3 regions of the Streptosporangium sp. NPDC050855 genome follow, and region 1 is predicted to be linked to each of the others. Evidence: predicted binding sites of a transcription regulator. Region 1 holds the regulator's gene; each other region holds the start of a gene.

Region 1 (7,287 bases):
AGCAGGAGCATCAGCACGAACCCGACGAGCACGAACGCCAGGACGCAGCAGACCACGTAGGCGATCAGCACCGTGAGCTGGAAGTTGAGCGCCTCGGCGGCCTGGTCGCGCACGTAGGGCGAGCCGTCCCGCTTGGCCAGGTAGAGCACCAGCGGGCCGATGAAGGAGGTCAGCAGCCCCAGCAGGTGGGCCAGCAGGGCCATGGTGGTGTCGTCGCTGCCCGGCCGCGGCCCGTACGTCCCGGGCGGTGCCTGGTGGCCGTAGCCGGGCGGGGTGTACCCGTCGTACGGGTGGCCCGGCCGGTACGCGTCACCGGGACCGCCCGGCATGCCCGGAGCACCGGTGCCGTACGGGGGAGGGGCGGGCCGGTACGGGGAGCCGGACGGGTGACCGTACCCCTGGCCGTATCCCTGCTCGTATCCCTGTCCTCCGCCGTATCCCAGGCCGTACTCCTGGCCGTATCCCGGTCCCCGGTCGTGCCCCTGGGGCCATCCGTACCCCGGTTCCGTCGGCTCGTGGCCGCGCCCCGGCCCGGTGCGGTCCCGGTCGTCCGGCCCGTACCCCTGGTGCGGCGCGTCCCGGCCGGGCCCACCGGATCCACCGGGCCCACCGGTTCCGCCGGGCCCACCGACCCCACCGGATCCACCGGTCCATGCCGCGGGGTCGTCCATGCGCCGCGTCCGGTCGTCGCCGGGCCGATCCTCGGCGTTCTCGTTCATGTCCCCTCCCGGGGGTCGACGGCCTGCCCATCCTCGCCGGGAACCGTCACGAAGTCGATGAGTTCCTCGACCGGCCCCAGCAGGTCGGGTTCCAGGTCGGCGTAGGTCGTGACCGATCCGAGGATACGGCGCCACGCCTCGCCGGTCTCGACGTTCCAGCCCAGCGCGGCCACGACGCCCTCCTTCCAGGGCACGCCGCGCGGCACCGAGGGCCAGGCGGGGATCCGCAGCACCTGCGGCCTGACCGCCTGCCAGACGTCCACGAAGGGATGCCCGACGACCAGCACGTGCGGTGAGGAGACCTGGGCGGCGATCCGGCTCTCCTTGGAGCCGGGGACCAGGTGGTCGACGAGCACCCCCAGCCGGCGGCCGGGCCCCGGAGCGAACTCCTCGACGATGGAGGGCAGGTGGTCGACCCCCTCCAGGTACTCCACGACCACGCCCTCGACCCGCAGGTCGTGCCCCCAGACCTTCTCCACGAGGGCGGCGTCGTGCACGCCCTCGACGTAGATCCGACTCTCCCGGGCGACCTGGGCCCGCAGCCCCTCCACCGCGATGGACCCCGAGGCGCTCCGCCGCGGGCCGCGCGGCGCGGTGGCCGGCCGCACCAGGGTCACCACCTTGCCCTCCAGCAGGAACGCGGCCGGTTCCAGCGGGAAGACCCGCCGGCGCCCGAACCGGTCCTCCAGGGTGACGGCCTCCTTGTCGCAGGCCACCACGGCGCCGCAGAAGCCGCCGTCGGCGTCCTCGACGACCAGGTCGAGCTCGGCGGGGACCTGGGGGATCGTCCCCCGGCGGGGGCGCCGCCAGTCTTCCGCCAGAACGTCACGCTCGTACATCAACGACCGTCCACCCTCTCTCGCCGGGATCACGTGGGACGCTAGCAAAAGCCACCGTCACCTGCCGTACGGTCCCGATGCCGCCCACTGTCCCGCCGCCGCCGACGCCGCGGCGGACGCCTGGCGCTTGCGGGCGTTGCCCCGCTTCACCAGGACGACGATCGTCACGAGGATGGCCAGCAGGATGCCGACGCCGGGCACCGCGAACAGGGCGACCACCCCGCCCACCAGCGCTCCGGTGGCGAACTCCTGGCCCACGCCGAACCTGGTGCCCTCGTCCGGGTCGGCGGTGCAGGTCATCCGGTAGTCGCCCGCCCGGTCCACGCCGATCCGCAGGCCCAGCTCCCAGGAGATGCCGTTCGCCCCGGAGACGGTCGTCCGCCCGGCCGGCTTCTGCAGCCTCGGGGTGCCGGTGCCGCCCCTGAGGGAGCACTCGAACCGGGTGGGGCCCGCGGTGGAGACGTAGAGGGCGGGCCTGTCGGCGGGGTCGAGCCTGACCGTCGTCTCCTGGCCGGGGACGAACGACGTCTTGGGGGCGGACTCGGCCGCGTCGGAGAGACCACCGGCGAACCCGGCGATGCCGACGATGACGCTGAGCGCGGCGACCAGCCAGGCCCCGACGATCCACCCGATGCCGGGCTTGATCTTCCCGGTGGACGACGGTCCCTGCGGGACGCCGTACCCGGGAGGCGCGTGGCCGTAGGAGGGGTCCCCCTGGTAGGGCTGCTGCCCGCCCGGGTACGGCGGGTGGCCCTGCCCGCCCTGGTAGTAGGGCTGCTGCCCGGGCTGGCCGTAGGGTTGCTGCCCCGGCTGACCCGGCTGACCGGATTGACCGGGCTGGCCGTAGGGCTGCTGTCCCGGCTGGCCCGGCTGCCCCGGCTGGCCGTACGGCTGCGGGCCCGGCCGGCCGGGCCCGCCCCCGTACCCGGGCTGTCCGTACGGTTGCCCGCCGGGTGGGACATATGGCTGCTGGGAGGCACCGTGACCGGGGTCACCGGCCGCGCCCCCCGGGAAAGAACCAAAATCTTTGGACATATACGGATTGTGGTGGCTTCGCCTTGGATCGCGATAGCAGTTGACTTAACAACGGCTTGGCGGGACCATCCGCAGCTCTTGCTTATCGCGCCTTTCGCGCCGGGGCCGTACACTTGGCACTCGGGAACACAGAGTGCCAGACCTCGTGTTTCCCTCGGACGCAGGCAGGGAGGTGACCACGTTGGTCGACGACCGGAAGCTCGCGGTGCTACGCGCCATCGTCGAGGACTACGTGTCCACCAACGAGCCGGTGGGTTCCAAGGCGCTGGCGGACCGGCACAACCTGGGGGTCTCACCGGCGACGATCCGTAACGACATGGCCGTGCTGGAGGAACAGGGGTACATCGCCCAGCCCCACACCAGCGCCGGCCGAGTGCCCACCGACAAGGGGTACCGGCTCTTCGTCGACCGGCTGTCCCAGGTGAAACCGCTCTCCAGTGCCGAGCGCAAGGCCATCGAGAGCTTCCTGGCCGGGGCCGTGGACATCGACGACGTGGTCATGCGGACGGTGCGGCTGCTGGCCCAGCTGACCCGCCAGGTCGCCGTGGTGCAGTACCCGACGCTGACCAACTCGGCGGTCCGCCACGTCGAGCTGGTGCCGCTGAGCGAGCACCGGCTGATGTTCGTGCTGATCACCAACACCGGCCGGGTCGAGCAGCGGGTGGTCGAGCTGCCCGAGGTCGCCGACGAGCAGCGGGTGGCCCACCTGCGCGCGGTGCTCAACACCTCCCTGGACGGGTGCGGGCTCAGCGGCGTCCCCGACAGGGTCGCCGACCTGCCCGAGCGGCTGTCGCCCGAGGATCGGCCGCTCGCGGCCACGATCCTGTCGGTGCTGCTGGAGTCGCTGGTGGAGAAGCACGATGAGAAGATCGTTTTTGCCGGGGCCGCCAACCTGGCGGGAGCCGACTTCACGGTCGGCCTCCGCGACGTGCTGGAGGCCCTGGAGGAGCAGGTCGTGCTCATGCGGCTGCTCGGTGAGACCTCCGACCTGTCGGCGCTGACCGTGCGGATCGGCTCGGAGAACCCCTATACCGGACTCCAGGGCACGTCCATCGTCGCCGCCGGATACGGTTCTGGGGACAAGCAACTGGCCCGGCTCGGTGTGCTGGGCCCGACGCGTATGGACTACCCGGTCACGATGGGCGCGGTGCGCGCGGTGGCACGCTACGTCAGCCAGATTCTGGCTGCATCCTAAGAGGTCAACGAAAAGTGGCTAAGAGCGACTACTACGGCACCCTCGGGGTGCGCCGTGACGCCAGTGCGGAAGAGATCAAGAAGGCGTATCGCCGCCTGGCGCGAGAGCTGCATCCCGACGTCAACCCCGACCCTGAGACCCAGGAGCGGTTCAAGGAGATCACGCAGGCTTACGAGGTCCTCTCCGACTCCGGTAAGCGCCAGATGTACGACATGGGCGGCGACCCGTTCTCCTCGGGCGGCCCGGGGGCCGGAGGCTTCGGCGCGGGGTTCCCGTTCAGCGACATCATGGACGCCTTCTTCGGCGCCGCCGGTGCCGGAGGCGGCCGGGGGCCCCGTTCACGCGCCCGCCGCGGACGTAACGCCACCATCCGGGTCGAGCTGGACCTGCAGGAGTCGGGCTTCGGCACGACCCGCGAGCTGGTCGTCGACACCGCGGTGGTCTGCAAGGTCTGCACCGGCTCCGGTGCCGCCGCCGGGACCCACCCCGACACCTGTGACATGTGTCACGGACGCGGTGAGGTCTCCCAGGTCACCCGGTCCTTCCTCGGCCAGGTCATGACGTCGCGTCCCTGCCCCCAGTGCGGCGGCTTCGGCTCGATCATCCGCAACCCCTGCCAGGAGTGCTCGGGCGACGGCCGGGTCCGCACCCGGCGGACCATCAAGGTCCGCATCCCGGCCGGTGTCGAGGACGGCACCCACATCCAGCTCGCCGGTGAGGGCGAGGTCGGTCCCGGTGGCGGCCCCCCCGGCGACCTGTTCCTGGAGATCGTCGAGCGCCCCCACGAGACCTTCGAGCGGCGTGGCGACGACCTGCACTGCACCGTGCAGATCCCGATGGCCGCGGCGGCGCTCGGCACCATCCTGACCATGGAGACGCTGGACGGCGCCGAGGAGCTGGACATCCGACCCGGCACGCAGTCGGGGCAGACGATCCCGCTCTACGGCCGCGGGGTGCAGCGCCTGAACGAGACCGGCCGCGGCGACCTGCTGATCCACGTCAACGTGGAGACCCCCACCCGCCTGGACGCGGCCCAGGAGGAGCTCCTGAAGGAGCTCGCCAGGCTCCGCGGCGAGGAGCGCCCACCGGGCAAGTTCGCGCCCGGCCAGCAGAGCTTCTTCTCCCGCCTGCGGGACGCCTTCAACGGCCGCTGACGAGATGACCCGGACAGCGCTCCCACCGCTCCCACCGCTCCCACCGACCCGGCCGACCCGGACCCTGCTCCCTCGGTGGCCGGTCCGGCCGGCCGGACCGGCCGGGCGGGCCGGGCGGGCCCGGCCCGGCGCGTCATGAGCGTTCCGGTCTTCCTGGCCGAGCGCGCTGACCTCGCCGGGGCGGCCGGGACGGAGTTCGTGCTCGGCGGCCCCGAGGGGCGCCACGCGGCGGCCGTACGGCGGCTGCGGGCCGGGGAGCGGCTCGACCTGACCGACGGGGCGGGCCTCGTCGCCGAATGCGTGGTGGTCGAGTCCGGCAAGGACTCGCTCCGGGTCGAGGTGCTGCGCCGCCACGACCTGCCGGCGCCCTCCCCGCGGCTGGTCGTGGTCCAGGGGCTGCCCAAGGGCGACAGGGGCGAGCTGGCCGTGGAGATGATGACGGAGGCCGGGGTCGACGTGATCGTCCCCTGGGCCGCCGCCAGGTGCGTCACCCAGTGGAAGGGCGAGCGCGCGGCCAAGGCGCTGGCCCGCTGGCGCTCCACCGCCCGCGAGGCGGGCAAGCAGTCCCGCCGCTTCCACCTGCCGGAGGTGACGGAGCTCGCGACCACCCCGAAGGTCGCCGGTCTGCTCTCGGCCGCAGCGCTGGGCGTCGTCCTGCACGAGGAGGCGGCCCTTGCGCTGTCCGGCCTCGCGCTCCCCGCAGGGGGCGACATCGTCGTGGTGGTCGGCCCGGAGGGCGGGATCTCCCCGGAGGAGATCGCCGCGTTCCGGGAGGCCGAGGCGTCCCCGGTGCTGCTCGGCCCGACGGTGCTGCGCACCTCGACGGCCGGGGTCGTCGCGGCGGCGGTGCTCCAGGCCCGCACCGGCCGCTGGTGACCCGGGCCGCCGCCCCGCGACGCACGCCGGACGGCACCCGCCGCTTCACCGGCCCGCCGACGACACCAGCCCGCCGACGACACCGGCTCGCCGCTTCACCGGCCGGCCGGTGAAGCGGTCGGAAGGGACGGCCGGGACCGGCCCGGTGACGACGGCTAGGTGCCGGACGGGGTCGGGACGGGGGTGGCCGGCTCGGTCGGCGTCGGGGGCGACACCTCGTTGCCCGGCGAGCAGTCCTCCGTCGAGCAAGGGCTCTGCGTGGGCGTCGGCGTGGCCGTCGCCGAGGCCTCCTCGCACCACTCGGGGGGCTCTCCGCCCTCTCCGCCCTCGACGGGCTCGCCGTCCAGCGGGGTGGGGCAGGGGGGCGTCGGCGTGGGCCGGGGCTTCGCCGTCGTCGAGGTCGGCCTGGCGGACGGTTTCGGGCTCGCGGTGGCGCTCCTGGAGGACGTGGGCTCCGGCGCGGGCGGGGTCGCCGACCGGGAGACGATCGGGAGCGGGGCCGGGTTCGAGGCGGCCGGTGTCGAGGGGGCCGGGGGACGCGAGGTGGCCGACCCGTCGGGAGGGGTCGACTCGGTGAAGTTGACCTGCCCGGCGTCCACCGAGGGGATCACCCGCTCGCGGAGCTCGGGCACCACCATGACGACGGTGGACGCGACGAGGACGGCGCCCGCGACGGACACCCCGGCGCGCCACCACATCAGCCCGCGGATCCCGCGCCGTTCGATACGGGCGCGGATGATCTCCAGCCCGTCCGGGGAGGGAACGACCGAGTTCGCCTCCGCGTTGAGCGCACGGCGAAGGAGCTCGCCGTACTCATCCGGGGAGTCGGTCATGACAGTTGCTCCAGTGAGGTTCGTAGGGCGGCCATGCCGCGAGCCGTGTGGCTCTTGACCGCGCCCTTGCTGATGCCCATCGCGTGGGCGATCTGAGCCTCGGACAGATCTCCGTAGTAACGCAGGACCAGGGCCTCCCGCTGGCGTGCGGGCAGCCCGCGCAGCGCCTCGATGACGGCGGATCGTTCGAACTCGCCGATCGCGCCGTTCTCCGCGCTCGGCGCGTCGGGCATGCCCTTGGGCGCGTACTTCTCGACGACCGCCCGGTGCCGAAGCACCGAACGTGATCGGTTCACGACCGACTGTCGCAGGTAGGCCAGTGCCTTGTCGGTGTCGCGCAGTCGGCGCCAGGCGCCATGGATGGCGACGAACGCGTCCTGCACGACCTCCTCCGCGGTTGCCATGTCGCGGACGAGCAGGACGGCGAGCCGGACAAGAGACCGGTAGTGCGCGCTGTAGAGCGCGGTAACGGCCATGTCGGCATCCCATCCGACGGGCACCGCCCCGAGCGACCTGTCGGCCACGAGGGTCTCGGTGGTCACATCAGTGGGACGCTTGGCCTTCCCAGAGGGTTTACGCTCTTCCGGTTCATTAGGGGGCATGACCCAGTCGTGTCCTCGCCAGGCGGCCATATGG
Region 2 (7,287 bases), on a different contig from region 1:
GTCCTGGACGGTCGCCTCGACCTCGGCGGTGGTCAGCTCGATCGGCGTGAGGTGGTCCTGCATGCCCGCGGGCGTGAAGATCTGCCCGGCCGGCCGTACGGCGGAGGGGGCGACCGGCACGGCGCCGGTGTTGTCGGGGTGGCCGATCCGGCCGGCGTGCATGATCTGGGCGAAGATCCGCCCGCCCGCCGCGTGCACGGCGTCGGTGACCTCACGCCACCCGGCCACCTGCTCGTCGGTGTGCAGGCCGGGGGTGTTCATGTAGCCCTTGCCGGCATGGCTGGGCTGCACCCCCTCGGTGACGATCAGGCCCGCGGAGGCCCGCTGGGCGTAGTAGAGGGCGGTCAGCGAGGACGGGATGCCGTCGACGTAGGCCCGCGAGCGGGTCATGGGGGCCATCACCAGGCGGTTGGGGAGGGTGATGTCGCCGAGCGTGAACGATGAGAAAGGCATGACGTTTCCCTTCTTGGCTGACCAACTTGGCCAGCCAAGGATTATTTGTACAACTTGGTCGGCCAACATGCAAGCGGTAGTCTCGACAGGGACGGAAAGGACCCGGACATGGCGGAGACGCGGATCGAGACGGTGTACGAGGCGGACGGAAGCTGCGACGGCACGAGCGGAGGCTGCGGTGAGTACGAGGAGAGCCTCAACTGCCTGATGGTCGTCGCCGGCCGTGACCACCGTGCCCTGCTCGCGAACCTCCTCGCGGAGATCGACCTGTACCCCGGTCAGGAACGCGTGCTGGGCGCGCTGGGGGACCACGGTCCCCAGTCGCAGAACGCGCTGGCCAGGATCGTCGGCGTCGACGTGTCCACCATGACCAAGACGCTCCAGCGCCTGGAGCGCAGCGGGTTCGTCAGCCGCAGTCCCTGCCCGGCCAACCGGCGGATCAGCATGGTCGAGATCACACCCGCCGGGCGCGCGCTCCTTCCCGAGGTGGACCGGGTCATGGCCGAGCTGCAGCACCGGATGACCCGGGGGCTGACGGACGAGCAGGTCGAGGAGCTGTCGGCCCTGCTCAAGGTGGTCAAGGGGAACCTCTGCCGCGAGACGTACCCTCCGGGAGGGCAGGTCGCGGGCGCCCCGAGCACCCCGGGCACCCCGGCTGAGAGGATCCCGGCGACCGCGCGGATCGAGCCCGTGCGCACCGGGACCGCATAAGCCGGGACCGCATAAGCCGGGACCGCACGGACCGGAACCGCACGGACCGGAACCGCACGGACCGGGATCACACGGGGATCGCACAGACCGGGCCCGCGCGGTCCGGGGCCCGGTCAGCCCTTGTCGGGCCTGGCCGGACGCAGTAAAGCCTCCGCGAGCGCCAGCATGGTCTCCTCCAGGGCGCCCAGGCGGCGGGTCAGGTCGGCGTGCGCGGGCTCCACGGTCTCGCTCAGCGCCTGGGTGAGCTGCTCGCGGTCGGGCCGGGCGCGGACCATCTCGGCCAGCGGGGCCAGCGCGGCCTCGGCCCGCCGGGCGCGCTCCTCCAGGGTGTCGAAGCGCTCCCGCTGCTCGGTGGCCTGGGCGCCGATGAGCACGTCCAGGCCGAGGATCGCGGGCAGGAAGCCGACCCGCTCGTCCAGGCTCTCCAGGCGCTCGGCCGACTTCTCCGCGTGGCCGTCCAGGGTGGACAGGCGGGAGTCGATGACGTCCATGCGGCCGGTGACCCGTCCCTCGATGTCGTCGAGGCGCTCCTCCAGGGTGTCGAAGCGCCCTCCGGCCGCCGTCCGATGGCCGTCCAGGCGGTCGATGCGGCTCTCGACGGCCGCGGTCCGCTCGTCGATCCTCGGCACGACCAGGTCGACCCTGCCGCTCACCTGGTCGACCTTGGCGTTGACCTGGTCGACCGCGGCCAGCACCCGGTCGGTGGCGGTGCCCAGGGCCTGCTGCAGGCTCGTGGACGCCTCGAGCATGCCCGCCTCGACGCGCCCGGTGCGCTGGGCCAGGTCGGCCAGCGCCCGGTCCAGCCGGCTGAACCGGTGCGCGGCGATGCCCATGTCGGCCTGGAGCCGGGCGAGGTGCTCGGCCAGCCCGCGCACCTGCTCGTCGACGCCCTGGGTGCCGTCCGAGATCGCGCGCAGCCGGGCCAGGGCCTCCTCCACGCCCTCGCCCATGGCGCCCAGGTCGGTCCACAGGCTCGGCAGCTCGCCGACGTCCGAGATCCGGTCGCGCACCGCGTCGACGCGCCGTCCGACGGCGTCGACGTGGTCGCGGACCGCCTCGACGTGCTGGGCCAGGCTCTCGGCCCAGGTGGGCGGGCGGGCGGCGATCTCGTCCAGGCGCCCGTGCACGGATTCGAGGGTGCCGTTCAGCCCGCCGATCTCGCGCTCCCTGACCTCGCGGAGCAGCCACTCCATGCCCTCCAGGCGCTGCCGGATCTCGTCGAGCACGGCGCCCTGGGTCCGCTGCTCGTAGACGTGGTCCTGGGCCGCGCGGGCGAGGAGCTCGCGCATCCGGTCGGAGATGGCGGTCTGGCTGCCCGCCTGGAACAGGGCGTGGTCGGAGTGATCCACCGAGAACTCCTTCACTCGCCGACGGTCGGCCGCGCGGTGGGATGGGGTCGGTCGCTGATGAACGCTGATGAACGCTGACAAATACTGATGAACGCTGACGAATACTGCTGAACGTGGTGAAACCGCGGACGAGGGAGAACTCCCGCCCCGAAACCTTAGCCGGTGGATCAAGGTTTTCCAGCGGCGAGACTAAAAGATGGGAATTGCCGGTTGGCTGGAAGAATTAACTATTTTGGCTGGTCAGCCGGGGCTGCAGACGAAGGCGAACGGCCTCTCGCCGATCCGGGTGAGAATGACCGTGACGGATTCACCGCCGGAGAGCCGGAGGTCTTTCCTGAGCCGGTCGACGTCCACCGCGGAACCGCGTTTCTTGATCGTCACGTTTCCTGCGTCGCGCTCGCGCAGCGCCGCCCGCAACCGCTTGAGCGAGAACGGCAGCGTCTCGTGGACCTCGTACCGGGACGCCCACGGCGTCGTCACCGCGTCGTCGCCGGTGATGTAGGCGATCTGCGCGTCGAGCAGGCGCCCGCCGACCGAGGCGGCGATCTCCGCGACCAGGTGGGCCCGGATCGCCGCGCCGTCCGGCTCGTAGATGTAGCGGCCCACCGGGCCGGTGGGCGGGGCGCCGAGCGCGGGGTCGGGCGTCATCGTGACGCCGGACGGCAGGAGCGTGGCCCGGCGCGGCGTCGTCCCGGCCGGCGCGCCGCACCAGATCACCGCCTCCTTGACGTCGCCGCGCCAGGAGACCCACTCGGCCTCGGCGCCGTCGGGGATGAATTCGTACGGGATGCCGGGGGCGACCTTGAGGCAGGCGGCACCGGCGCGGGCCACCATCTCCAGCACCGCGGGCCAGGGCGGCGAGTACCCCATCGGGTCGAAGGTCCTGCCCCGGGCCGTGCGGCGCGCGGGGTCGGCGAACAGCACGTCGAAGGCGGCCGGGTCCAGGACGGAGGCGTCGGCGGCGCGGACCGAGACCCGCTCGCCCAGTCCCAGCGCGTCCGCGTTGGCCCGCGCCACCGCGGCGGTGAGCGGGTCGGCGTCCACGGCCTCGACCGTGCATCCGGCCCTGGCCAGGGCCAGCAGGTCGCCGCCGATGCCGCAGCAGACGTCGGCGACCCGCGAGCCCGCCGCCAGGCGGCGCGCCCGGTGGTCGGCGACCTCGCGGCGGGTGGCCTGCTCCAGCCCGGCGCGGGTGAAGTACATCAGGTCGGCGTCGGGGCCGAACTTGTCCCTGGCGCGCACCCTGAGCGCGGCCTGGGTGAGCGCGGCCGAGGTCAGGTCCGCGTCGTAGTGCCTCCGGAGGCGGGTCACCGCCGTCACCGGGTCGTCGCCGGCGGTCCCGGCCGCGGCGGCGAGCGCCTCCTGGCCGCGCGGGGTGAGCAGCTCCCGGAATGCGTCGAGATTCACAGCAGCCGACGCTATCGCCTTCCGTCACGGGCCTGATGAGGGGTTTTCCTCCCGGTTCGCCGTCCGCTCCTAGCGCAGAAGGGCGCTTCGTGTTGACTGTCAAGGCCTCCTTGCATACTGTTCCGTATTGGCACTCTCCCCGTGAGAGTGCCAAATCAATGCGACGAGGCAGGTCTGACACCCGCGACGGCAGACCGCTGGTCGCCTCTTCTAGATCGTTCACATCTGAAGGGGAGGTCCGACGTGACGACCGCCACCAAGGTTCCCGTTAAGCCGCTCGGCGACCGCATCGTGGTCCAGCCGCTTGAGGCCGAGCAGACCACCGCTTCCGGTCTGGTCATCCCGGACACCGCCAAGGAGAAGCCGCAGGAGGGCAAGGTCCTCGCGGTGGGTCCCGGCAACTGGGACGACGCCGGCACGAAGCGTGTTCCGCTCGACGTCAACGAGGGCGACGTGGTCCTCTACAGCAAGTACGGCGGCACCGAGGTGAAGTACAGCGGCGAGGAGTACCTGGTGCTCTCCGCCCGCGACGTGCTCGCCATCATCGAGAAGTAGATTTCGCTTCACAAAAAGATGACGTATCGAGCCCCGGGTCGCGACAGCGCCCGGGGCTTTGATGCGCCGACGTACTTATAGAGAGGATTGTCATGCCGAAGATCCTGTCGTTCGAGGAGGACGCGCGCCGAGCTCTCGAGCGCGGCGTGAACGCTCTCGCGGACGCGGTCAAGGTGACGCTGGGCCCGCGTGGTCGCAACGTCGTCATCGACAAGAAGTTCGGTGCGCCCACCATCACCAACGACGGTGTCACCATCGCCCGTGAGGTCGAGCTGGAGGCGCCGTACGAGAACCTCGGCGCGCAGCTGGCCAAGGAGGTGGCGACCAAGACCAACGACGTCGCCGGTGACGGCACCACCACCGCGACCGTCCTGGCCCAGGCCATGGTCCGCGAGGGCCTGCGCAACGTGGCCGCCGGCGCCCAGCCGCTCTCCCTCAAGCGCGGCATCGACATCGCCGCCAAGACCGTCAGCGACAGGCTCATCGAGTCCGCCCGCCCGGTCGAGGACAAGAAGGAGATCGCGCACGTCGCGACGATCTCCGCGCAGGACGCCAAGATCGGCGAGCTGATCGCCGAGGCGTTCGACAAGGTGGGCAAGGACGGTGTGATCACCGTCGAAGAGTCCAACACCATGGGCCTGGAGCTGGAGTTCACCGAGGGCCTGCAGTTCGACAAGGGTTACCTGTCGCCCTACATGGTGACCGACCAGGAGCGCATGGAGGCGGTCCTGGAGGACCCCTACATCCTGATCACCCAGGGCAAGATCTCCTCGGTCGCCGACTTCCTGCCGCTGCTCGAGAAGATCGCGCAGACCAAGAAGGCCCTGCTGGTCATCGCCGAGGACGTCGAGGGCGAGGCCCTGGCCGTCCTGGTGACGAACAAGATCCGCGGCACCTTCACCTCGGTCGCGGTCAAGGCGCCCGGCTTCGGTGACCGCCGCAAGGCCATGCTGCAGGACATCGCCATCCTCACCGGTGGCCAGGTCGTCAGCGAGGAGATCGGCCTCAAGCTGGAGCACGTCGGCGTCGAGGTGCTGGGCACCGCCCGCCGCGTCGTGATCACCAAGGACTCCACCACCGTCGTCGACGGTGCCGGCGAGGCCACGGCGATCGCCGACCGCGTCAAGGAGATCAAGCTCGCCATCGAGCAGTCCGACTCCGACTGGGACCGCGAGAAGCTCCAGGAGCGTCTGGCCAAGCTCTCCGGCGGTGTCTGCGTGCTCAAGGTCGGCGCGGCCACCGAGGTGGAGCTCAAGGAGAAGAAGCACCGCCTCGAGGACGCGATCTCGGCCACCCGCGCCGCGATCGAGGAGGGCATCGTCTCCGGCGGTGGCTCCGCGCTCATCCACGTCTCCAAGGCCCTCGACGACCTGGGCCTGACCGGGGACGAGGCGACCGGTGTCTCGATCGTCCGCAAGGCGCTCGTCGAGCCGGCCCGCTGGATCGCCGAGAACGCCGGTCTCGAGGGTTACGTGGTGACGGCCAAGGTCACCGAGCTCTCCGCCGGCCAGGGCTTCAACGCCGCCACCGGCGAGTACGGCGACCTGATCGCCCAGGGCGTCATCGACCCGGTCAAGGTCACCCGCTCGGCCGTCCAGAACGCCGCCTCCATCGCCGGCATGCTGCTGACGACCGAGGCCCTCGTGGTGGACAAGCCCGAGGAGGAGGCCCCGGCCGGCGGCGGTCAGGGCCACGGCCACGGTCACGGCCACTGATCGGTACCGCTCCCGCGCGGCCCGCGCCCCCCTCGGGGGACGCGGGCCGTTCGTGTCTCCGCGTCCGGGACCCGCCGGGCTCGCGTGGAGGATGAAGGACGATCGCTTCCGGCGGTGAACCGAAAGCGGTCCCAAAGCGTCATGGCACGTCTTCCGGCGTGGAAGATCCAAAAAACGCTTCTGCTCTATAGAACGCATTCTGGCAATCGAGCGGAATATTCCTACATACCGTAGTCGATAGCGTCGCCCCTTGATTACGCGCGGTTATCACCGCCTCAATGTGACCAATCCGTAGCCGTTTGCCATGACGACAGGCACTATCAGGGCGGGCATCATGCCTAACGTGACCGAGGGATGCGTCGCCGACGCCAAAAATGGGGTGAGGCTTGCGACGAGGTCCGATGGGGTCGCCCACAGGGATGATCTCAAGGATCTGACAAGCCTCGCCGTTCAGGGGGATCGCACCGCGATCGAGGCTCTGATCGCGCAACTGCGGCCGATGGTCGTGCGTTATTGCCGTGGTCGTCTGGGCCGGGTCTCCGGTCAATACCACATCGCGGACGACGTGGCCCAGGAGGTGTGCATCGCGGTGCTGTCCGCGCTGCCCCGCTACCGTGACATGGGCCGCCCTTTCGCGTCCTTCGTCTTCGGCATCGCCTCCCACAAGGTGGCCGACGCGCTGCGCAGCTCGGTGCGTTCGGCCGTGCCCACCCAGGACCTTCCGGACGGCCCCGACGAGGGGCCGGGGCCGGAGGAGACCGTGGTGCGCTACATCGAGGCCGAGCACGCCCGCCGGCTGCTGTCGCGGCTGCCGGACAACCAGCGGGAGCTGCTCATGCTCCGGGTGGTGTCGGGCCTTTCCGCCGAGGAGACCGGTAATGTACTCGGCATGTCACCAGGTGCGGTTCGTGTCGCCCAGCACAGGGCGCTGGCCAGGCTTCGGGCGATGGCGGAGTTGGAGTCGATAGCTTGACCGCGGAGCCGCTGAGCAGGGGCCGCGAGCGGAGACCCGAACCGCGGGACGGGGCTCGCGACGACCCGGAGCGAGAACGATCATGACAACGGTTCACCCGCGACGTCCGGCCCGCAGGTACGGG
Region 3 (7,287 bases), on a different contig from region 1:
GCGGCTCCGGCGTGGTGGTGCTCCCGTGCGGGGCGGGCAAGACGATCGTGGGCGCCGCGGCGATGGCCCAGGCCAAGGCGACCACGCTGATCCTGGTGACCAACACGGTCTCGGCCCACCAGTGGAAGCAGGAACTGCTCAAGCGGACCTCGCTGACCGAGGACGAGATCGGCGAGTACACCGGTACGAAGAAGGAGATCCGGCCGGTCACCATCGCCACGTACCAGGTGATGACGACCCGCAGGCAGGGCGTCTACCGGCACCTGGAGCTGTTCGACGCCCGTGACTGGGGCCTGGTCGTCTACGACGAGGTCCACCTGCTGCCCGCGCCGATCTTCCGGATGACCGCCGACCTGCAGGCCAGGCGGCGGGTCGGGCTGACCGCGACGCTGGTGCGCGAGGACGGCCGGGAGGGCGACGTGTTCTCCCTGATCGGCCCCAAGCGCTACGACGCGCCGTGGAAGGAGATGGAGAACCAGGGCTGGATCGCCCCGGCCGACTGCGTCGAGGTGCGGGTGACGCTCACCGACGAGGAGCGGCTGGCGTACGCGATGGCCGAGTCCGAGGAGCGCTACCGGTTCTGCGCGACCACGCCGTCCAAGACGCGGGTGACCGAGGCGCTGGTCCGCCGGCACCTGGACGAGCAGGTGCTGGTCATCGGGCAGTACATCGACCAGCTCGACGAGCTGGGCGAGCACCTGAACGCGCCGGTGATCAAGGGTGAGACGAAGGTCAAGGAGCGGGAGCGGCTCTTCCAGGCGTTCCGCGACAAGGAGATCCAGGTCCTGGTCGTCTCCAAGGTCGCCAACTTCTCCATCGACCTGCCCGAGGCGGCGGTGGCCATCCAGGTGTCGGGCACCTTCGGGTCACGGCAGGAGGAGGCGCAGCGGCTGGGCCGGGTGCTGCGGCCGAAGGCCGACGGCGGCGGGGCCCGCTTCTACTCGGTGGTCAGCCGTGACACGGTCGACCAGGACTTCGCCGCGCACCGGCAGCGTTTCCTGGCCGAGCAGGGGTACGCCTACCAGATCATCGACGCGGACGACGTGCTCGCCGGAGAATGACTCCACCTGGCGAACACGTCGTCGATGTGTGTCAGGCCCACGAAATCCCTCGGGCTTTCGACAAACAGACCACCCCCTCGCTAGGCCTCTGCGGCCACTGGCGACATACCCCCATGATCTGCGCGAGTCACCATGTTCGGCTGCCTTTTTCATCATTTCTACACGGAATTACCCAGAGTATCAGAGTGATTACGGAACGGTCTCAACGCCGGTCCCGACAATGCCCGCGATGACCGCTGAATGACGATCCGACGATCGATGAAGACGTCGTCACGGCGATTCTTACCGGGGCGGGCCGTCCCGAAGGACGCGCCCGCCCGAGGTCCCGGGCGCCACCGCGTACCCGGCCCTAATCCCTTTGAGACGCGCGGGCGTCGCCGCTAGGCTGGTCGATTCGCTGCCCGATGACCACCACCTCCGTTCATGAATGGGAGGCGCTTCAGCGTGCCCGCACACCAACTGGCCCCCGACATATCCTCCGATCCCGCCCGGATCCTCGCCGCCGAACGTGAACACCTGGCCGCCTCCAGGGCGGCGCTGCGCGCGATGCGCGAGCACGCCGCCTCCCTGTCCGCCGACGCCGCCGGGGACTGGGTCTCCCAGCAGGTCCTGCAGGGGCTGCTGGACCAGCGGGTCGCGGCGCTCGCCGACCACTCCGGCACGCCCCTGTTCTTCGGCCGGCTCGACCGGGAGGCCGGCGACGATCTGCCCGAGACGATCCACGTCGGGCGCAGGCACGTCCACGACGACCGCAGCCGCCCCCTGGTCATCGACTGGCGGGCTCCGGTCTCCCGGGCCTTCTACCAGGCCGGCCCGGCCGATCCGATGGGCGTCGTACGGCGCCGCCGGTTCGGCTACCAGGGCGGGGACCTGACCGCCTACGAGGACGAGCGCCTCGACCAGAGCGACACCGCCGTCGCGCAGAGCAGGATCCTCACCGAGGAGATCGAGCGCCCCCGCTCGGGGCCGATGCGCGACATCGTCGCGACGATCCAGCCCGACCAGGACGAGATCGTCCGCTCCGAGCTGACCCGGACCGTGTGCGTCCAGGGAGCCCCCGGCACCGGGAAGACCGCGGTCGGCCTGCACCGGGCGGCCTACCTGCTCTTCACCCACCGCGAGCGGCTCGCCCGGTCGGGCGTCATGATCGTCGGCCCGAACCGGGCGTTCCTCTCCTACATCTCCTCGGTGCTGCCCGCCCTGGGCGAGGTCAAGGTCGACCAGACCACGGTCTCCGGCATCCTCGGCGACCACTCCGCGCCCGAGGACGCGGCGGTCGGCGCCGTCAAGGGCGACGCCAGGATCGTCGAGGTGCTCAGGCGCGCCCTGTGGATGCACGTCGTCAAGCCCACCGAGGGCGTGCTGTACACCAAGGGGATCAACCGCTACCGGGTCGCCGACCACGAGGTGCGCGAGATCGTCGCCGCCCTGCGCGGCACCACCCGCTACGGGCCCGGCCGCGCGACGCTCGCCCAGCGCCTCGCCCACCTGGTGCTCGTCCGGATGGAGCAGCGCGGCGAGTCGCCCGACGACCGGGTGCAGGACGCGGTGGCCCGGTCCGCGCCGGTCAAGCGGCTGGTGGACGCGGTCTGGCCCAAGGTGACCCCGCAGCAGGTGCTGTACCGGCTGTTCAGCGACCCCGGCTTCCTGGCCTCCGCGGCCAAGGACGACCTCACGCCCGAGGAGCAGGCCCTGCTGCTCTGGGCCAGGCCCGCCAAGTCCTTCCGCTCGGCGAAGTGGTCGGCGGCCGACGCCGCGCTGATGGACGAGCTGGGCGACATGATCGAGCGGACCGTACCGCTGGGCCACCTGGTCGTGGACGAGGCCCAGGACCTGTCGGCGATGCAGCTGCGGGCGCTCGGGCGGCGCTGCCGTACCGGGTCGGCCACCGTGCTGGGCGACCTCGCCCAGGGCACCACGCCCTGGTCCGCGCGCTCCTGGACCGAGGTGCTGACCCATCTGGGCTTCGAGGACGGCAGCGTCACCGAGCTCACCCTGGGGTTCCGGGTGCCTCGCGAGGTCCTCGACTACGCCGCCAGGCTGCTGCCCTCGGTGGCCCCTGGCCTGGCCGCCCCCCGGTCACTGCGGCCCGGCGCGGGCTCCCTGTCGGTGCGGCGGGTGACGGACCTGGCCACGGCGCTGTCCGGCGCCGCCGAGGAGGCGCTCGCCCGCGAGGGGTCGATCGGCGTCATCGTCCCCGACGCCTCGGTGGACGCGGCGTCCGCCGCCCTGTCCCATCTGGATCACCGCGTGCTGAGCCCCGACACGGTCGCCGACCACCGCCTGCTGGTCGTCCCGGCCACCCTGGCCAAGGGCCTGGAGTACGACCACGTGATCGTGACCGAGCCGGCCGACATCGTCGCCGCCGAGCCCCGGGGCCTGGCCCGCCTGTACGTGGTGCTGACCCGCGCGGTCACCTCGCTGACCGTGCTGCACGCCCGGCCGCTCCCCGCGCAGCTCGGCTGACCACGCGACGCACCGGACGGTGAACGACGCGACGTCCGGCCGTTGAACGACACGGCGTCCGGACGGTGAACGCAAAAAGAGGCGGCCCCGACGGGGGTCGCCTCTTTTTCGAAAGCGTATGGACTAGAAGTCCATGTCGCCACCGCCGCCGGGCATGGCGGGAGCGGCACCGGCCTTCTCGGGCTTCTCGGCGATGACGGCCTCGGTGGTGAGGAACAGCGCCGCGATGGACGCCGCGTTCTGCAGAGCGGAACGCGTCACCTTGGCCGGGTCGATGATGCCCGTCTCGAACAGGTTGACGTACTCGCCGGTGGCGGCGTTGAGGCCCTCACCCGCGGGAAGGTTGCGCACCTTCTCGACCACGACGCCACCCTCGAGGCCGGCGTTCACGGCGATCTGCTTCAGCGGCTCCTCGAGAGCCTTCTTCACGATCGCGGCACCGGTGGCCTCGTCGCCGGTGAGCTCCAGCTTGTCGAACGCCTTGGCGCCGGCCTGCAGCAGGGCCACGCCACCGCCGGGGACGATGCCCTCCTCGACGGCCGCCTTCGCGTTGCGAACGGCGTCCTCGATGCGGTGCTTGCGCTCCTTGAGCTCGACCTCGGTCGCCGCGCCGGCCTTGATGACGGCCACGCCGCCGGCCAGCTTGGCGAGACGCTCCTGGAGCTTCTCGCGGTCGTAGTCGGAGTCGGTGTTCTCGATCTCGGCGCGGATCTGGTTGACCCGGCCGGCGATCTGCTCGGCGTCGCCGGCACCGTCGACGATGGTGGTCTCGTCCTTGGTGACGATGACCTGGCGGGCCCGGCCGAGCTGGTCCAGCGTGGTGGACTCCAGCTTGAGGCCGAGGTCCTCGCTGATGACCTGGGCGCCGGTCAGGATGCCGATGTCGCCCAGCATGGCCTTGCGGCGGTCACCGAAGCCGGGCGCCTTGACGGCGACCGAGCGGAAGAGACCGCGGATCTTGTTCACGACCAGGGTGGCCAGGGCCTCGCCCTCGACGTCCTCGGCGATGATCAGCAGCGGCTTGCCGGCCTGCACGACCTTGTCGAGAACGGGGAGCAGGTCCTTGTTGGCGGACACCTTGGAGTTGACGACCAGGATGTAGGGGTCGTCGAGGACGGCCTCCATCCGCTCCGGGTCGGTCACGAAGTACATCGAGGTGAGGCCCTTGTCGAAGCGCATGCCCTCGGTGAGCTCGAGCTCGAGACCGAAGGTGTTGCTCTCCTCGACGGTGATGACGCCTTCCTTGCCGACCTTGTCCATCGCCTCGGCGATCATCTCGCCGATCTGCGGGTCGCCCGCGGAGATCGAGGCGGTGGAGGCGATCTGCGCCTTCGTCTCCACGTCCTTGGCGAGCTTGGACAGCTCCTCCGACACGCGCTCGACGGCGGCCTCGATGCCCTTCTTCAGGGCCATCGGGTTGGCGCCGGCGGCGACGTTGCGGAGACCCTCACGTACGAGAGCCTGAGCGAGCACGGTGGCGGTGGTGGTGCCGTCACCCGCGACGTCGTCGGTCTTCTTGGCGACTTCCTTGACGAGCTCGGCCCCGATCTTCTCCCACGGGTCCTCGAGCTCGATCTCCTTCGCAATGGAGACACCATCGTTGGTGATGGTGGGGGCTCCCCACTTCTTCTCCAGAACGACGTTACGGCCCTTGGGGCCGAGGGTCACCTTCACGGCGTCCGCGAGCTGGTTCATGCCACGCTCGAGACCGCGCCTGGCGTCCTCGTTAAACGCGATCATCTTGGCTGCCATACGGCTAGACCTCCCAGATACAGGGTGGCTTGCTCCGGACCGAGCCGACGCCCGCGACGGCATGTGGGCCCACGACTCCGTTCGGCGGGCCCCATCGCCTCGATCCAGGTTTGGCACTCCTCATGTGCGAGTGCCAACAAACTGTTTAGCACTCTACCCTGCCGAGTGCAAGCTGCGATCGCCTGACCTGCGTCGCACCAGGGGACGTCGCGCCTTCACGGCGGCGCGTCAGGGGTACGGCACCGGCCGCCTCGTGGCACGTCAGGGGCGATCCACCGGGTACGACGCCCGGCCCGCCGGGGCGTGGGGCGTCCTTTCGCCGTCCGACGACGGCGGGACCGTTCCGCGCAGAGCGAAGGCCCGGTCCGTCCCCGCGGGAACGGACCGGGCCCGACGAAACGAACCGCTCGGACCGATCCCGGCCAAGCCGGACCAAGCCAAACCAGTCCAGATCAGCCCGCACGAAGCCGGACCAAGCCGGACCAAGTCGAACCAGCCCGGATCGGCCCGGACAGGACGGATCACATCGGACCGGAGTGAACGGCCTCGAACCGGACGGGCCGGGTCCGACGAACCCGTCCGGATCCGGCCGGATCCGGACGGGCCGAGCCCCGACCCGACCCGACGTGACCTGACGAGCCGACCACGCCGGACCGGGCCGGACATGAGGGGCGGGCGTGCGGAGCGGTCGGACAGACCGCGATCCGCAGGGTTCCACGAGGTTCCACGAGGTTCCGCGGGGCTCTGCGGTGCTCCGCGAGACTCCGCGGGGCTCCGCGGGATCCGCCGCCCGCCCGGAGAGTTCGGGGGACGGCCGGGTCAGACCGTCCGGACGGCTTCGGCCTGGGGACCCTTCTGACCCTGGGTGATCTCGAACTCCACCCGCTGGCCCTGCTCCAGTGCCCGGTAGCCGTCCATCATGATCGCGGAGTAATGGACGAACACATCCTTACCACCGTCTACCGCGATGAAGCCGTAGCCCTTGTCCGCGTTGAACCATTTGACGGTGCCCTGCGCCACTTGTGACTCCTCTTACTGGTCTTTAGGACGACGCCCATTCCTCTCGCGAAGTCCTCAATCTTCGGGCGAACTTCGCCACGTCGATCGCCCTCGACCATACCTGTGAGAAGTGGTCGAGCAACAGAGTCAAGCACCAAACTACCCGTTTACGCGAGTTTTCCGTACGAGAACATAGTTTGACTATCACTAGTAGTTAGTTTAAATTTGTACGATCTCTTCATACGCAAGGAATATGAGTCCGGGTCATAAAAAACGACACCCGCGCGGCCTGAGCCGTGCGGGTGTCGTGGGGAGATGTCGATGGCGAACGGGGCCGGGCCCCGAGCCCACCGGCGGTCCGGACGGGCCCGCAGGGGCCGGCCCGGGGCGGGTCGGGGACGACGTGACGGCGCGGGAGCGCCGGGACCGGGACGCCGGGTGGGCGGCGGTTCAGCCCCCGGCCACCGCCGGGATGATGGAGATCTGCGCGCCCGAGGGCGTGGCCGTGTCCAGGTTCTCGGCGAAGCGGACGTCCTCGTCGCCAACGTAGACATTGACAAAACGGCGAATCTTACCCGTTTCATCAAGGATTCGGGCACCGATCCCCGGGAAGTCCGCGTCCAGCTTCTGCAGAACTTCGCGCAGGGTCTCACCCTCCGCGCTCACCTCGGCGGCACCACCGGTGTACGTCCGGAGAATCGTCGGAATCCGCACAGAAACGCTCATAGTTCGGTACCTTTCACGGTTTTCAGGCGATGGCCGCACGGAATGCGTCAAGGGAGGGCCGGATGACCGCGGTGGGACGCGCCTCGGAGGCCACCGCGTCCAGGGTCTTGAGGCCGTCCCCGGTGTTGAGCACCACGGTCTCCGCGTCGGGGTCGAGCGTGCCCGAGGCGACCAGCTTGCGGAGCACGCCGACGGTGACGCCACCGGCGGTCTCGGCGAAGACGCCCTCGGTCCTGGCCAGCAGCCGGATCGCGTCGACGATCTCGGCGTCGGTCACGTCCTC

Evidence for each region. Region 1 encodes HrcA, which represses chaperone genes, less so after heat shock. Its sites were predicted from a motif close to TTGGCACTCTCNNNNNGAGAGTGCCAA; they were not measured.
Region 2: the regulator HrcA is predicted to act here: its motif matches at 4,048-4,074, upstream of groES (co-chaperone GroES).
Region 3: the regulator HrcA is predicted to act here: its motif matches at 5,390-5,416, upstream of groL (chaperonin GroEL).

Annotation. Positions count from the first base shown of each region.
Region 1 is NZ_JBITFY010000010.1:226,136-233,422, forward strand. It holds gene ACIBCT_RS21600 (DUF4870 domain-containing protein) at 1-719, opposite strand, end outside; gene ACIBCT_RS21605 (DUF3097 domain-containing protein) at 716-1,558, opposite strand; gene ACIBCT_RS21610 (hypothetical protein) at 1,616-2,593, opposite strand; gene hrcA (heat-inducible transcriptional repressor HrcA) at 2,775-3,788, shown strand; gene dnaJ (molecular chaperone DnaJ) at 3,803-4,942, shown strand; gene ACIBCT_RS21625 (16S rRNA (uracil(1498)-N(3))-methyltransferase) at 5,078-5,818, shown strand; gene ACIBCT_RS21630 (hypothetical protein) at 5,974-6,651, opposite strand; gene ACIBCT_RS21635 (SigE family RNA polymerase sigma factor) at 6,648-7,127, opposite strand.
Region 2 is NZ_JBITFY010000001.1:700,235-707,521, forward strand. It holds gene ACIBCT_RS03360 (alkene reductase) at 1-453, opposite strand, end outside; gene ACIBCT_RS03365 (MarR family winged helix-turn-helix transcriptional regulator) at 562-1,164, shown strand; gene ACIBCT_RS03370 (hypothetical protein) at 1,278-2,513, opposite strand; gene ACIBCT_RS03375 (methyltransferase domain-containing protein) at 2,754-3,920, opposite strand; gene groES (co-chaperone GroES) at 4,164-4,475, shown strand; gene groL (chaperonin GroEL) at 4,568-6,190, shown strand; gene ACIBCT_RS03390 (sigma-70 family RNA polymerase sigma factor) at 6,525-7,163, shown strand.
Region 3 is NZ_JBITFY010000016.1:217,861-225,147, forward strand. It holds gene ACIBCT_RS29370 (DNA repair helicase XPB) at 1-1,061, shown strand, start outside; gene ACIBCT_RS29375 (HelD family protein) at 1,506-3,527, shown strand; gene groL (chaperonin GroEL) at 3,651-5,279, opposite strand; gene ACIBCT_RS29385 (cold-shock protein) at 6,099-6,299, opposite strand; gene ACIBCT_RS29390 (MoaD/ThiS family protein) at 6,729-7,004, opposite strand; gene thrC (threonine synthase) at 7,027-7,287, opposite strand, start outside.